4 regions of the Bacillus sp. F9_6S_D1_P_5 genome follow, and region 1 is predicted to be linked to each of the others. Evidence: riboswitches for the same ligand, from Rfam matches in the RefSeq annotation. Region 1 holds a riboswitch; each other region holds the start of a gene.
The links. Region 1 has a riboswitch for thiamine pyrophosphate ahead of tenA (thiaminase II). Riboswitches for the same ligand answer to the same signal wherever they lie in the genome.

Region 1 (4,190 bases):
AATATCCAACTGTTTTCCCCTCTAAATCTTTTGGCGATTGAATGCCCGCTGACTTCAGCGATACAACATGATTTAATGGTGAACGTACGACAGCCCCAATTGACTTCACTGGAATTTGTTCATTTGCTTTTGCCATGACAACATCTGGCTGGTAATATAGGCCAACCGTTACTTTTCCTGCAGCTGCTAAAGTTAATGGGTCAGTCGGATTGGAAGGGAATTTAATATTCACCTTTACACCTTCTTCTTTAAAGTAGCCTTTTTCAATTGCTGCATAAATAAAGCTATGTACCGCATTTGGGTACCAATCAAGCATGACCGTTATTTCTTTTTCTTTTTTACTCTTATCTGATGCTGAATTACTAGAACATCCAGCAATCATTGCAACTAATAATGTAAACACAAAGATGCGTTTTAATAATTTCATGAATGCTTCCTCCAACTAATGAATTTCTTTTCTAATATCGAAATAAGTATGACGAAGAAAATAGCTAATAACGATAACAATACAATGGGTGCAAATACACCTGCTCCATCTAACTGCGTCATCATTCTTTTACTGAAATATCCTAGCCCAGCTTGTGCACCGAGCCATTCACCAATTGCTGCCCCAATTACACTAAGCGGAACTGCAATTTTCAAAGCTGAGAAAAAATAAGGAAGAGCAGACGGCAATTTTAATTTAAGAAAAACATCTTTTTTCGTTGCCCCGTACGTAACTAAGAGCTCCTCCCATTCTTTTTTCGTACTGCGTAGCCCATCATACGTATTGACCGCAATTGGGAAAAACGTAATTAAAACCGTAACAACGACTTTACTCCAAATCGTATATCCAAACCATAAAACGAAGAGCGGAGCAAGCGCTGTAATAGGAATCGTTTGTGAAGCCACTAATAATGGATAAAATGCTCTCTCCATCCAATTACTCGCGTTCATTAACATCGCTAGCCCTACCCCAAGTACGATAGAAATTGCCACACCTATTAAAACGACATATAATGTTGCCGGCAAATGAACCGTAAATAATATATCTTTTAGTTTCCATATCTTCATTACAATCGCAGACGGTGACGGTAAAATGTACATTTCATCTACAATTCTTGCGCCTACTTCCCAAATGACAAGTAAAATGCTAGAAAGTGTAAGGGCAGGTAATAGTTCCTTCAGCCGGTTCATCATACGAGTACCTGCCTTTGTAACATACTAAGAAGCTCATCTTTAAGCGCTAACACTTCAGGCTTATATAAATCTTTTCTTGTTCGATTACGATCAAGCGGTACAATCCTCTCGGTTAAAGTAGTTATCGGTTGCTGCTCTACTACTAAAATTCGATTAGAAAGAAACAATGCTTCTTCCACATCATGAGTGATAAATAAAATTGTTTTTTCCCACTCTTTCCATTGTTCAAACAGCCATTCTTGCAAAGATGCCTTCGTTAAAGCATCCAACGCGCTAAACGGTTCATCTAACAGCAATATCTCCCCGCCTGTTAATAAAGTTCGAATAAAGGATACACGTTGTCTCATACCACCAGATAAATCTTTCGGATATTTTGTCTCATACCCTTGTAAGCCAAATTTATGCAATAGTTCCTTCGCCTTTATTTGTGCTTCTTTCTTCTGTACACCTTGGCACTCTAACGGCAGGGCAGCATTCTCAATAATCGTTCTCCACGGCAGGAGCATATCTTTTTGGGGCATATACCCTACAGGGTGGCTCTTTGTTTCTGTCAGCTCTATCTGTCCCGTACTTGCTTCTTCTAAACCTGTAATAAGGCGAAATAAAGTACTTTTCCCGCATCCACTCGGTCCGATAATACTTACAAACTCTTTATCTTGTATAGAAGCATTTAATTCATTGATGATTGGTTTCTCATCATAATGAAAAGAAACATTATGAAACTGTAGTATGTTCTTGCTCCTCAAATCCCCACATCTCCTTACGATAGGACATATCCCAGAATAAATATTCAAATCGACTGGAATATAGGAAAATCTCCTCTAATCGATCTAGCTCTTTGTCAGATTTTCCAACTGCCATTTCATTTAATAAATCTATTAGCCAAATACAAAGGTTACCGTATTCTTCAGAACTATATCCTTGAATCCACTCACCAAAGAACTCATGATCTCTCGCTCCAGGAATATCATTTAAACGCTTTCCAATTTCCCAGTAGCTCCACATACATGGAAGAAGTGCTGCTATTAATTCCGCAAGTGTGCCATTTTGAGATACAGACATCATGTAATTTGTATAAGCTAAATTTTTAGCAGATGGCTTTGCAGACTCTATCTCCTCTATAGAAATTCCAAGTCTTTTTGCATATTGTTTATGGATTGTCATTTCTCCATTTAATATTCCATCAATTTGTTCAGCAAATTTCCCCATTACTTGTGGATTCGTTGCCTTTACAACACCGATGGCATATAGCTTTGCATAATCTAACAAATATAAATAATCTTGAATAATGTAATACTGAAACTTATCTTTTTCTAACGTACCGTCTCCCATACCTACAACAAACGGATGATTATGACTCATCTCCCAAACTGGTTGTACAGTTTCTAATAATCTATCGCAAAATTTCATTTCCCTATCCCCTTCCGGTATGTGTATATAAATAAAAAACCACTTCTAAATAAGAAGTGGTTACAGCAAATAAAATTATAATTTATTCGTTGCTCCACTTCCCTTCGCTAGTATTACCTAGATCAGGTGTTATAAGGGTTAAGGATTATTCCTCTCTCAGCACAACAAGCACCCCTAGTGGTTTCAATATGAAATTTTCAAACAAAAAAGCCCCGTTTCTATACGCAAAGAAACGGGGACTTATTATTAGTGTCCGAATTGCTTCCCTACGCTAGCATAATCTAGATCAGGTAATGAAAAGGATCAAAGGCTTACGGCCTACTCTCAGCTGGCAACACCAGCTCTCCTAGCAAACTATGAAATTAACACTGTCAGTATAACATCGTAATAAGACATCATCAACTGTTTTAATTTTCTTAATTGTCAACAAAATAATAAAGCCATATAATACTTATATTCTATGTTAGAAATTATTATCCTAATTAATTGGATAAAAAGGAATCATTATCCTCAAAAAATTTATTTTTATATTGATTTCATATTACATTTATGTGAATAAACCCACTATATTATATCTTTATACTATAATAAAATTACAACTATACAACTAGAGGAGGTCTCTATTATATGAATATGAAAGCTACTGCTTTAGCAGCAACTACTGTCGCAATTGCTTCTTTACTTCCTTCTATGGGAGAAACAAATGTACAAACAGCCAACGCTGAACAATTATCTAATGTAAAAACTGGCTATGTCAAAGTCAATCAAGTAACCTTACATACAAAAAATAACGCAAATAGCTCATCAATTGATACAATTCGCTTTAATACGAAAGTGAACATACTTGAAACAACTGATAGCTGGTATAAAGTATCTGTTAATAATAAAGTAGGTTACGTACAAAAAGATGCTATTCTACTAAAAAACAAACTTCAATCTAATAATCAATACATCGTTAATGCCAATGCATTAAACGTTCGTTCTGAACCTAATTTAGAATCTTCAATTTTAGATGTGTTACCAAATGGGAAATTCGTTACTATTCAAGAAGAACAAGGCGAGTGGTATAAAATTTTACATAATGGCACAACAGGTTACGTACAAAAAGCATTCGTTTCTAACGGTTCACAGCCTTTAGTAAAAGGCATTACAGTTCAAAATAATACGAAATACACAGTTGCAACACCTAAACTTAATGTACGTAGCACCGCTAGTACAAGTAGTGCACTGCTTGGTTCATTACAAAATGGAACACAACTACAAGTAGTAGAAACTGTAGGAACTTGGTATAAAATTCGTTTTGGCACAGGATACGGATACGTGGCAAAACATTATGTAGTGCAAAATCAAGCACAAGTTCAAAAAGCCCAAACTGCTTCCATTCCAGCAGTTTTCAAATTCCCTACACAAGGAAAAATTAGCTCAACCTTTGATATGCGCTGGGAACAAATGCATTATGGTATAGATATTGCAGCTCCAGGTAACGTCTCTATCCAAGCGGCGGCGGCAGGTAAAGTTGTGAAATCATATTATTCAGCTAGCTATGGCAATGTTGTGTTCATCGCCCATCAAATAAACGGGAAATTATATACAACAGTCTA
Region 2 (4,190 bases), on a different contig from region 1:
AAACCCTGTTAAAAGGGATGCCGCAGCTTGCCACGTTCCAAAACCAAGCGGTGCAAATAGTGGTGCGATAAATCCACCAATCATCGCTAAATAACTGTCTCCCATATCAACACCAAATCCTGATGGACCTGCATAGTTTAATAACCAAATCACAACAGAGCCACCGAAGATAAATGTACCTGCTTTACGAACAAATCCTTTTCCTTTCTCCCACGTGCTTAGCCATAACGTTTTCGCTTGTGGCACGCGGTAAGGAGGTAGTTCAATAACGAAAATAGATTTTTCCGCTTTTAAAATGGTAAGAGACATAATTTTTGTAACGAGTAATGCAAGAACGATACCTGCAACATATAAAGAAAACACCACAGTTGCCTGACTTTGAGGGAAGAATACTCCCGCAAATAATGCGTATACAGGTAAACGTGCCGAACAAGACATAAACGGTGTTACAAGAACTGTAAGTAAACGTTCCTTTTCTTGTTCAATCGTTCTCGCTGCCATAATACCTGGAACATTACATCCAAAACCGATGATCATCGGAATGAACGCTTTTCCGTTTAAACCGAAGAACTCCATAATTCTATCCATAACAACTGCAATTCGCGCCATATATCCTGAGTCTTCTAATAATGAAATGAAAAAGAATAGTGCAAAGATTTGTGGAACGAATACTAATACCGCACCAACACCGGCAATAATACCTTCTGTAACGAGCGCTTGAATAAAATCAGAAGCTCCAACACTTGTAAGCCCAGCCGTTACCCAATCCGTAAGCTTTCCGCCAAAAAATTCATCTAACATATCCGATAAAGGTGTCCCAATCCACGTAAACGTAACCTGAAAAATAAAAAACATAACTGCTAAAAAGATTGGAAGTCCTAAAATTTTATGTGTAATTAACCTATCAACTTTTTCCGAAAAAGGAATTTTCCCTTCTTTCTCATGCTTCATAACATTTGTTTTTAACTTTTCAATATACGCTTCACGAGTTTTGTAAATATGCTCTTCCAACGTACAATCAAGTTTTCCTTCTAGACGAGATCGAATGGCTACAAGTTCCTTATAAATTAGTAATGCTTTCATTTCTTTTTCTACTACTTCGTTATTGCTTAAAAATTGAAGGGCTAACCATCTCGGATGCTTATAATTCTCTTTCTCTAAAAGAGAAATTACCTCTCCAATTCCTTCATCCATTAGTACACCATATGAAATAATGAATGGCTTTTTCTCGTTTTTGTCATTTTCTTTAAGAGTCGCAAGTAGTTCTTCACAGCCTTTTCCGCTTCTTGCAACGACAGGAACGACTGTTACACCTAATAGTTCTGATAATCGTTTTACATCAATTATAATTCCTCTTTGCTTTGCCACATCGACCATATTTAATCCAATTGAAATTGGCTTTCCAAATTCCAGTAATTGCAATGTTAAATGCATATTTCTCTCGAATTGCGAAGAATCCACTATATTTAACATATGATGAAACTCGTCTGTTAGTAGAAAATTCGTAACAACACCTTCATCACGCGAAACTGGATTCAAATCATATACACCTGGTAAATCAATTAATGTTCCTTGCTTATCTTTTAATTTACCAACCTTTTTTTCTACTGTTACACCGCTCCAGTTTCCTACATACTCATAAGAACCAGTAAGTGCATTAAATAATGATGTCTTCCCTGTATTCGGATTCCCTAGCAAAGCTACCTTATTCACGCTAATTCCACCTTTATCATTTTCGCGTCACAATGACGAATACTAATTAACTGTCCACGACACTCCAATGTACAAGGACCTTTGAACATCGCTTTTTGCTTCATGCGAAGTTCGCTTCCTTCAGAAAGACCGAAAGCAGCCAATCTTCTCTTTAATAAATGATCTAAAGACTGAACACTTTTTACTAGCACTTTCTCACCGATTTTAATATCTACTAAGCTCATAACCTTCCCCCTCCGAAGAGAATGATAATTATTTTCAGAAGAATTATAGCACACTCTTTTTCTCGAGCACTATCCCCTTTGACTTCATATTTATTAACATTTTTCTACAATTTTATTTCAATAATTGTCATAATCGATTCGTTTGCCATTCTCATCCATTTCGCTTACAATAAACAATAGCAAATAAAGAATCTCGTTATCACTGGGGGAGCCATGCCGCTGAGAGGGAACACTTCGTTCCGACCCTTCGAACCTGTTAGTTAATGCTAACGCAGGGATTGTGCAAACGTCCGAAATACATACCTCTTTTTATTTACGTATTTCGTATCCTCCTATGATACCTATTCTTTTTTGTACAACTTGGATTTAGGGGGAGACAACATGCGTAACACCAATTTACAAGCGATGATCGAATCTGCAATTCTTGCAGCCTTCGCCATGATTATCGACATTTTACCATTATCACTTAAACTTCCAACAGGCGGTTCCATTTCATTTGCTATGATTCCTATTTTTATTATTGCATACCGCTGGGGCTTTAAATCAGCTTTCTTAGGTGGTTTAGTTTGGGGACTATTACAAATTGTCGTGGGAGATGCTTACATTTTAACACCTATTCAAGCATTCATTGAGTACTTCATTGCCTTTGCTTTTATTGGATTTGCTGGTTTATTCTATCGTCCAATTCAAAAAGCACTTTTAACGTCTAATGAAAATAACTTAGAACAATCAAGTTTAGGTAGCCGCAAAGAAAAACCTTCATCAAAACAAAACCAAGGTAAGAAAGTCCTTGCTTATATTATCCTTGCTACATTTATCGGTAGCTTTGCTCGCTATTTCTGCCACTTTATTGCTGGTATTATTTTCTGGGGACAATATGCACCGAAAGGTCAATCAGCAGTTCTATATTCATTAATCGTAAACGGCAGTACAATGCTCGGTTCTTTTATTTTATGTACAGTTTTACTTATATTTTTATTCCTCACTTCACCACGTCTATTCAAAAGCATCAATGCTTATCAAATGAATACACAAAAAAAGGGCGCTTAATGAGCGCTCTTTTTTCATATCGTAATATCAATTAAAAATACAATAAATGCACAAAAGAAAATAAACACCATTATACTTAGCCAATTGCTATGCACGGTTCATCGACTCCTTACATAACCTCATTTTCTAACCAGATTATATCGTTTAAAAATAAAGATTAGGTAAAGATAATATGAAAATAAATAAAAAAAAGCGTAGCATGCATCATCTACGCTTTTTTCGGTAAGTAAAAGTAAAATAATACACCATCTTCTGTATTTTCTACCCCATATTCAGCATCATGCAGTTCTAAAATGTTCTTTGAAATAGCAAGACCAAGACCCGTTCCACCTTGTGAACGCTGACGAGATGCATCCACACGATAAAAACGATCCCAAATTTTATCTAATTGCTCTTCTTCAATGTGAGTACCTTTATTTTCAATACACACTTTTATACGGTTCTTCTCATCTATTGTAGAAATAATGATATCCTCTTTATTTGGTGTATAACGTATTGCATTCGTAATGAAGTTCACAATGACTTGTTCAATCCGGCCTTGATTTGCAACTACTTCAAATGAACATATATTTTTATGAACACAAAGTTCTTTTTTCTCTATTTCTACAGATAGATGTTCACATATATCTTCAATTACTGTATCAATATAAAACGAATCCTTTTTCATTTTATATGTACCAGATTCAAATTTAGCTAACTCAAGCATATCCAAAATTAACGTATCCATTTTGTCTACTTCTCTCTCCATCGCTTGAAAATAATACTCTTTTTTATGCTCAGCTACCCCGTCTTTTAAAATAGAAATACAACTTTTCATAATACTCAGCGGTGTTTTTAATTCATGCGAAACACCAGAAATGAATTCTTTCCGTGTATTTTCTAACTTTCTTTCCTTTTCAATATCTTGTTCAAGCTGTCCGATATGAGAATTTAATTTGTTAGAAAGTATATTAATATTTTTCGATAAATCACCAATTTCATCTTTTGAAGTAATCGGAATTTTTTCGGTGAAATCTAAATGCGCTATTTTCTTCGTCGTATCATTTATTTTTAATAACGGCTTTGCAATTTGTTTTGAATAATAAAACGAAGCTAGAAAAATGAGAACGACTACAAATGCAATGATGTAAATGTAGTAATCTTGTACCATTTGTACTGCTTCATCTACAGGCTGTAAAGAAGCCATCGCATAAATATATGTGA
Region 3 (4,190 bases), on a different contig from region 1:
CTTTATTCACATCTGGAACAGCTTTAATTAAAATATCAGCAGCTTCTTTCGGTTCTTTAATTGCAAAATTATAACCGTCTGTCGTTGCACTCATAAACTTTTTCACAAAGTCTTTATCTTGTTTCGTATGTTTTTCACTCGTAATAATAACTGGACTATAGAAATCAAGCGCTGGGTCTAAGTCTTTCACCATAATCGTATTTAACTCTTTTCCTTGGCGCTTCGCTTCAATTCCATCCCATCCGTAATAAATCCATTCAAAGTCTGCATCACGGCCGATTGATTTAAAGAAATCGGTTTGTCCTAAGATGATTTTTTCAACTTTATTAAAATCAGCTTGATGTTTCTCCATAATTGTCTTTAATGTAGCTTCTTCTGCTGGTCCTCCCCAGCCTCCATAACGTTTACCTTCAAAATCTTTCGGTGAAGTCATGTTATCTTTCTTAAGCGATGCAAAAGCTGAAGTGTTATGCTGAATAATCACTCCGACAGATACAACAGGAATCCCCTCCACACGAGCCAACGTTACATTTTCTTGTGCGCTTATTGCGAAGTCAGCTTTTCCTGAAGCTATCATTTGCTCCGCTGTCACATTATCACCAGGCTGAATAATTTCTACATCTAAGCCTTGCTTTTTATAATAATCTTTCGCTTGCGCTACATATAAGCCAGTATGATTCGTATTCGGAAACCAATCTAATACTACTTTTACTTTTTGATCTTTACTTGCACTTTCTTCTTTCTTCGCTGGGTTACACCCAACCACACCTACTGCTAATAAGGCAGCCAACATAACTTTTAAACCTTTTTTCATTTTCTGCCGTCCTTTCTATATATCCATGGTGCTGTTATTCTTGCCATAAACTCTACGATAAAATACAAGCATAATGTCACCATAACAATAATTGCTGCAACACCAAATACTCGGGCTGTTAAAAAGGATTTCGTAGCCCTCGTAAGCATAACTCCTAATCCTTCACTGGCACCGAGCCATTCTCCAATAATCGCTCCCATTACGCTATATGTAACTGCAATTTTTAACCCTGAGAAAAAGTATGGAAGTACTGCTGGAAACTTTACTTTCTGGTAAACTTGCCATTTCGTTGCCTTCATCGTTTGCAACAACTTCAACATATTTTTATCTACTGTTTGAAAACCTTCTAAAATGCTAAGCGCGATCGGGAAGAAACAAACGAGTATGACTACCATTACTTTCGGTAGCATTCCATATCCAAACCAAATAATAAATAACGGTGCAAGTACAACGATTGGAATCGTTTGCGAAATAACAAGCAACGGATTTATTAAAATACGAAATAAAGGAATAACGTCCATAATAATTGCAATACTTGTCCCAATTAAAATCGCAAAGAACAGTCCAATTATAACCTCTTGCAGCGTTTGCATCGTATTCGGTAATAGTAAATCTTTCATTCCAATTAATTCTTGAACAATGGCAGAAGGCTTGGGTAAAATCCACGGTTCAATTTTAAATAATGAAACAGATCCTTCCCATATCGCAATGAGAAGGATAAGCCAAATTGTTGTAATTATTTTAGATTGCTTCTGGTTTTGCATATTCATCACGGTACTTCCAAACTTTTTCATCTATCGTTACACCAGTGCTTGGACGATAATGGATTTTAATAGAAGTAATTACTTCTTCTGCTCCAGCATCCACACACGCTTGTTGTGCACGTTTAATGACATCAAGAAGTACATCTAATTCTCCTTCCAGCGTTGTTTCCATTGCCCCTACTTCATAACGAACTCCCGATTGTTGTACAACCTCAATTGCTTTATCAACAACAGAATACACATCTTTGTTCTTCGCTTGTGGTACTACTGAAAATGAAATTGTAACTTGTTGTGACATAGTAAAATCCCCCTTATAATATGAAATGTTAAAACAAGAAAAGGCTTTCCTACTGCGTAGGAAAGCCTTGTATGCAAGTTATTATAGAATAACATATGCTACATCACTTTAAGTAACTCCCTACGCTGGCATTATCCAGATCAGGTTGAGGGTCGATGTTTATTTACATCCTCTCAGCCAATTGGCTCCCCGGTCCTTAATTCGTTTTCATTGTAGCATGATTTATTTTATTGAACAAACAAAAGTACGTATAATCATTTCATTTAACTTTTAAATTCTCCTATTAACTCTTGTAACTCCTGTGAAAGCCAGCTTAAAGAACTTGCTAATTCAGCAATATCTTGTACAGACATTTCCTGCTCTTTCATACTTTCTTCAATATTATTACTACTATTTGCATACGTATTTGCGATAAGTGATAGTTCATTTACAACACGAACAATATTTTGGCTATTTTGCAATATATTACTTGAATTGCTAGAAACAACTCTAACTTGATTTGTAACAGATTGTGCTGATTTTGAAATTTCACCAAAGAAAGCACCACTACTTTCAACAAGTTTCATTCCAGATTCTACTTCTTTTAAAGTATTTTGAATTGAAACAACAGCTTCTTCCGTACCAGCTCGTGTTTCCCCTATTAATTTTGCTATATCTTTTGCTGATGCTTCCGTCTGCTCTGCTAATTTACGCACTTCATCCGCAACAACGACAAATCCCTCACCAGTTTCCTCAGCACATGAAGCTTCAATAGTAGTAGCATTTAGAGCTAGCAAATTCGTTTGATTTGAAATACCAGTAATTACTGTTACAATGTCACTAATTTCTTTTGATCTTTTTTCCAAAGAATAAATAATAGAAGATAAATCTTGTACTGCATTTTGTATTATGTTCATTTGATTAATCGTCTGCTCAATAATACCATTTCCTTTTACTGAATGATGGTTTGTACCTTCAGACTCTTTCGCCATTTGTTTTGCAGTATTCGTTATTTCTTCCATCCTATCTTCCATTTCATATATAATATCTAAATACTTTGGTACTGCAGTTTCTTGTAATTGAACGCCAGCCCTTAACTCAACTATAGAACTTACGATTCCTTGGACTGCCATGCTATTCTCTTTCGTACTCACTGACAATTCTTGTGAAGATGAGGAAACCTGTTCTGCTGTCTGCTTTACTTTATCTATAATTCCTTTAAACTTCTCGATAGTATTATTAAAATACGCATTAATAATACCAATATCATCTGGTCTTTCCTCTAATTTAATACTTAAGTCACCTTCACCGACTTTGCGCAATCCTTCACGTAAATCCCGCAATGGAGCAAGTGCGTTACGTACGATTAGGAATTGAATAACCGTTGCAATTAAAACAGAAATACAAATAAACATTAAACCTTGTATAATGAACTTTTCCTTTGTACTAGGAACAATAGAGGCATCTACATCAGCTGCAACAAGTGCCACAATGTTACCTTCTCCATCTTTAATTGGCTCTAATATCGTCACCCATGTTCCTAATGCGTCTTCATATACTACTGTCATGTTTGCTTTTTTTGTGCTCATTACTTTATCATATGCTTCCATCCAAAGATCTGGTTGTTTATAATATTCTCCCGGCCTTACTTCAACAACATTTGCTAAACCTGTAGACAAATCAATGATTTGTAGCTCACCTTTTTCATTTTTTTTCGCTCCAACAATATACGTTTGTCCAACACTGCTCAATTCTTCCGTTGATTCATCTAATTTCTCTGTTAACTTCTCTCTCTTTTCTCTTTCTGCCGTTGGGTCTTTTGCAACATCTCTCAATATTTCCACGTCTAATTTATGTAATACCGTATCTCCTGTTTCAAAAGAATGCCTTTCAAATATAGACATCATGCTATTTTGAAACATGTTAAAACTTAACGCTCCCATAGTACCAACAAGCGTCAAAATAACTAGCACAGTTAACAATACATTTTTTTGAAGAAATGATAGCTTGTGCCAATATTTTCCCATTAACATCACCTTTCTTAATTAACATAATATAAATTAAGACTATTAAAATATAAACCTCATTAACAATTGATAAAGGTTCTCATTTTTTTACAAATAAAAAAAAGACCAATGAAAAGAGCATTGGTCAAGACCAACCCTATCCGTCCGGTAACTGGCTAGCATAGCCTTTCGGCCTTAGCTCCTGTAGTTTTGCGTCCTAATGTTTCCATCAGTTTGCCTTTCTCGCTGAACGAGTTGAACGATATGGGAGTTCTATGAGAATTAAATTATTCTCTATCAAAGATTACAACATAAAAATTAAAATGTCT
Region 4 (4,190 bases), on a different contig from region 1:
TGTTACGTCTGGTTGATTCGATCCAATCCCCATAATTCCTAGAATAATAAAGCCAATGAATGACGCGATACTTGGAATGATATGTGTCCATAGAGCGCGTTTTGCATGTGGTTTCGTTTCAGAATCTCCCACAATCCACACAATAATAGGGAATAAGATAGGGGCAAATAATACACTAAAGTATGATAAAGCTGCTAATATTTTGTTTCCGTTCATATATATCACCTCATAAATAATGTCCGTTGTTATACTTTTATTATGCAGGAAATGTGGCGAGCTTCCTATCGATGAACATTACAAGAACGTGACGCTTTTGTAAGATTTCTAGGTTGAAAATTAAATTTTCAAAAAAATCTTCCGTAATGGAAATTGTTGTGATAGAATTAATGAAAACGTTTTCTTGGACGTTTTTTATTTTAGACTTAAAGGTATGATGACCTGATAGTATATTGATGAGGTTATTCTATTTAAAAGGGGATTCTTTAGGGGGAGAGAACAATGAACACATGGACACAAGTTTATGATCCGTTCGGAAACATTTGGATTTCGGCAGCGGTCGCACTTATTCCGATTATCTTTTTTTTCTTAGCTTTAGCAGTTTTCCGCATGAAGGGGTATGTGGCAGGGTTTATTACAGTTGTACTTACAATTTTAGTGGCGTTATTCGCTTATAAGATGCCGTTCACAATGGCGATGGCAGCGACCGGATATGGTTTCTTATACGGACTATGGCCAATTGCTTGGATTATCATTATGTCGGTATTTTTATATAAAATCTCTGTGAAAACAGGTCAATTTGATGTCATTCGTGCATCTGTATTGTCCATTACGAATGACCATCGTTTACTCGTTATTTTAATCGGTTTTTCATTCGGAGCATTTTTAGAAGGAGCAGCAGGATTTGGTGCACCAGTAGCGATTACAGCAGCGCTTCTTGCAGGTCTTGGATTAAATCCTTTATATGCAGCGGGTCTTTGTTTGATCGCAAATACGGCACCGGTAGCGTTCGGAGCGATGGGGATTCCAATTACAGTTGCTGGACAAGTAACAGGTATTGATCCACATAAAATTGGACAAATGGCTGGACATCAATTACCGTTCTTATCATTATTTGTTCCGTTCTTTATCGTATTTTTAATGGATGGGTTTAAAGGGGTAAGACAAACATGGCCTGCTTTATTTGTAGCGGGTAGCTCATTTGCAATTACGCAGTTCATTACAGCGACATTCTTAGGACCAGAACTTCCGGATATTACGTCAGCACTTGTAAGTTTAGTGAGTTTATCGCTATTCTTAAAAGTTTGGCAGCCGAAAGAAATTTATCAGTCTAAACAAGCAAATAGTGAAGTAGCTGCGACAACGACGGCAACATCTATGCCGAAACTAACAGTAGGAAAAGTCGTAAAAGCATGGTCTCCATTCATTATTTTAACTGTGATGGTAGTCATTTGGAGCCAAAGCTTCTTTAAGGCATTATTTGCTCCAGGCGGCGCATTGGAAAGCCTCGTGTTTAAGTTTGAAGTTCCAGGCTTACACAATTTAGTAATGAAAGCAGAACCAATTGTAAATAAACCGACGCCGTACGAGGCAATTTTGAAGTTTGATGTATTATCAGCAACAGGAACAGCAATTTTAATTGCTTGTATCATTTCTATCTTTATTTTGAAAATGAGTGCAAAAGATGCAGTAACGACATTTAAAGAAACGTTAAATGAACTTAAAATGCCAATTCTATCTATCGGATTCGTATTAGGATTCGCATTTATCGCAAACTATTCTGGTCTATCTTCTACATTAGCGTTAGCGCTTGCAGGAACTGGCGGACTATTCCCGTTCTTCTCACCATTCCTGGGCTGGATTGGGGTATTCTTAACAGGCTCTGATACGTCAGCGAATGCACTGTTCTCGAATTTACAAGCGATTACAGCACAGCAAGTCGGTGTATCTGAAGTGCTTCTCGTTGCAGCAAATACAACGGGCGGTGTAACAGGAAAAATGATTTCTCCGCAATCGATTGCAATTGCTTGTGCGGCAGTTGGACTTGCTGGAAAAGAATCAGATTTATTTCGCTTTACAGTGAAGCATAGTTTATTTTTCGTAATTATTGTTGGTATTATGACGTATGTACAGGCATATTATTTAACGTGGATGATTCCATAAGTAACAAAAGAAATAAACTTTGCATTTTTCAGATTATCGTGTATGATGGGAAAGTATTGAAAATTAAATCAGTGATAAACTAGGGGTGCCTAACGTATGCGTAGGCTGAGAGAGAAGCGCGTGAACTTCTTAACCCTTTGGACCTGATCTGGCTCGTACCAGCGTAGGGAAGTTAACGGCTTTACATAATGATGTCTTTATGAGCCAGGTCCTTATTTTTTATGGACCTGGCTCTTTTTATTTTGGCATACGCTGGCCATATCTCGTCCTTGTCACGTACAGGGGGGCAACAAAGGTTATGAAACAGTCTGTTTCAGCTGAGCAAATTGAATTGAAATCGAGTTTACCAGGAAGTAAGAAAGTGTATGTGGATGGACCACGAGAAGGTATGAAAGTGCCGATGCGTGAGATTGAACAAAGCGATACAAACGGCGTTCCGAATCCTCCAATTCGTGTATATGATACGAGCGGTCCTTATACAGATCCTGCGTATAAGGTGGAGTTGGAAAAGGGGATTCCAACGCCGCGCCACTCTTGGATCATAGAGCGCGAGGATGTAGAAGCATACGAAGGGCGCGAAGTGAAACCAGAGGATGACGGTGTGAAGGTGGCTTCGAAACATACACCTGTTTTCCCGCAAATGGATCGCCAGCCGCTTAGAGCGAAGCAAGGGGCCAACGTTACGCAAATGCATTATGCGCGTAATGGCATCATTACATCTGAGATGGAATATGTTGCGATTCGTGAAGGAGTAGAGCCTGAGTTTGTTCGTAAGGAAATCGCGGAAGGCCGTGCTATTTTACCAGCGAATATTAACCATCCGGAAGCAGAGCCAATGATTATCGGACGTAATTTCCACGTGAAGGTTAATGCAAATATCGGAAACTCTGCTGTATCTTCTTCTATCGCAGAAGAAGTAGAGAAGATGACGTGGGCAACGCGCTGGGGTGCAGATACGATTATGGATTTATCTACAGGTAAAAATATTCATACGACGCGTGAGTGGATTATTCGTAACGCGCCTGTACCAGTTGGAACTGTACCGATTTATCAAGCGCTGGAAAAAGTAAATGGAATTGCAGAAGATTTAACGTGGGAAGTGTATCGTGATACGTTAATTGAGCAAGCGGAGCAAGGTGTTGATTACTTTACGATTCACGCAGGCGTATTACTTCGTTACATTCCAATTACTGCAAAGCGTACGACAGGTATCGTTTCACGTGGTGGTTCAATTATGGCACAGTGGTGTTTATTCCATCATAAAGAAAACTTCCTATACACTCATTTCGAGGAGATATGTGAAATTATGAAGCAGTACGATGTTTCGTTCTCTCTTGGAGATGGATTACGTCCAGGTTCGATTGCAGATGCAAATGACGAAGCACAGTTTTCTGAACTTGAAACACTTGGTGAATTAACGAAGATTGCTTGGAAACATGATGTGCAAGTGATGATTGAAGGACCTGGGCATGTACCGATGCACTTAATTAAAGAGAATATGGAGAAAGAACTTGATATTTGTCAGGGCGCGCCGTTCTATACTCTTGGGCCGTTAACGACAGATATTGCACCAGGTTATGACCATATTACATCCGCAATTGGAGCTGCGATGATTGGCTGGTTTGGAACGGCGATGCTTTGTTATGTAACGCCGAAAGAACATTTAGGTTTACCGAATAAAGATGATGTTCGCGAGGGAGTTATTACGTACAAAATCGCTGCACATGCGGCTGATCTGGCGAAAGGACACAAAACGGCTCATCAGCGTGATGATGCACTTTCAAAAGCTCGCTTTGAATTCCGTTGGCGCGATCAATTTAATTTATCTTTAGATCCTGAACGTGCGATGGAATATCACGATGAAACATTGCCAGCAGAAGGCGCGAAAACGGCTCATTTCTGCTCAATGTGTGGACCGAAGTTTTGTAGTATGAGAATTTCACATGATATTCGTGAATACGCAAAAGAAAATGATTTAGAAACGACAGAAGCAATTGAAAAAGGAATGAAAGAGAAAGCGAAAGAATTTA

Region 2: it holds a riboswitch for thiamine pyrophosphate, as region 1 does, so the genes downstream of both, thiT (energy-coupled thiamine transporter ThiT) here and tenA (thiaminase II) in region 1, are expected to answer to the same signal.
Region 3: it holds a riboswitch for thiamine pyrophosphate, as region 1 does, so the genes downstream of both, ACUXEY_RS15295 (MTH1187 family thiamine-binding protein) here and tenA (thiaminase II) in region 1, are expected to answer to the same signal.
Region 4: it holds a riboswitch for thiamine pyrophosphate, as region 1 does, so the genes downstream of both, thiC (phosphomethylpyrimidine synthase ThiC) here and tenA (thiaminase II) in region 1, are expected to answer to the same signal.

The regions. Positions count from the first base shown of each region.
Region 1 is NZ_JBTREW010000013.1:4,885-9,074, reverse strand. Features, by position in the region: gene ACUXEY_RS16915 (ABC transporter substrate-binding protein) at 1-427, opposite strand, end outside; gene ACUXEY_RS16910 (ABC transporter permease) at 424-1,176, opposite strand; gene ACUXEY_RS16905 (ABC transporter ATP-binding protein) at 1,176-1,925, opposite strand; gene tenA (thiaminase II) at 1,894-2,589, opposite strand; TPP riboswitch at 2,672-2,775, opposite strand; TPP riboswitch at 2,836-2,947, opposite strand; gene ACUXEY_RS16895 (SH3 domain-containing protein) at 3,217-4,190, shown strand, end outside.
Region 2 is NZ_JBTREW010000033.1:34,753-38,942, forward strand. Features, by position in the region: gene feoB (ferrous iron transport protein B) at 1-1,713, opposite strand, end outside; gene ACUXEY_RS26410 (FeoA family protein) at 1,710-1,937, opposite strand; TPP riboswitch at 2,132-2,233, shown strand; gene thiT (energy-coupled thiamine transporter ThiT) at 2,319-2,987, shown strand; gene ACUXEY_RS26420 (sensor histidine kinase) at 3,196-4,190, opposite strand, start outside.
Region 3 is NZ_JBTREW010000011.1:95,030-99,219, forward strand. Features, by position in the region: gene ACUXEY_RS15285 (ABC transporter substrate-binding protein) at 1-814, opposite strand, end outside; gene ACUXEY_RS15290 (ABC transporter permease) at 811-1,584, opposite strand; gene ACUXEY_RS15295 (MTH1187 family thiamine-binding protein) at 1,556-1,876, opposite strand; TPP riboswitch at 1,977-2,078, opposite strand; gene ACUXEY_RS15300 (methyl-accepting chemotaxis protein) at 2,140-3,882, opposite strand; cyclic di-GMP riboswitch class I at 4,026-4,110, opposite strand.
Region 4 is NZ_JBTREW010000005.1:174,885-179,074, reverse strand. Features, by position in the region: gene ACUXEY_RS08705 (DUF4870 domain-containing protein) at 1-216, opposite strand, end outside; gene lldP (L-lactate permease) at 499-2,160, shown strand; TPP riboswitch at 2,232-2,347, shown strand; gene thiC (phosphomethylpyrimidine synthase ThiC) at 2,459-4,190, shown strand, end outside.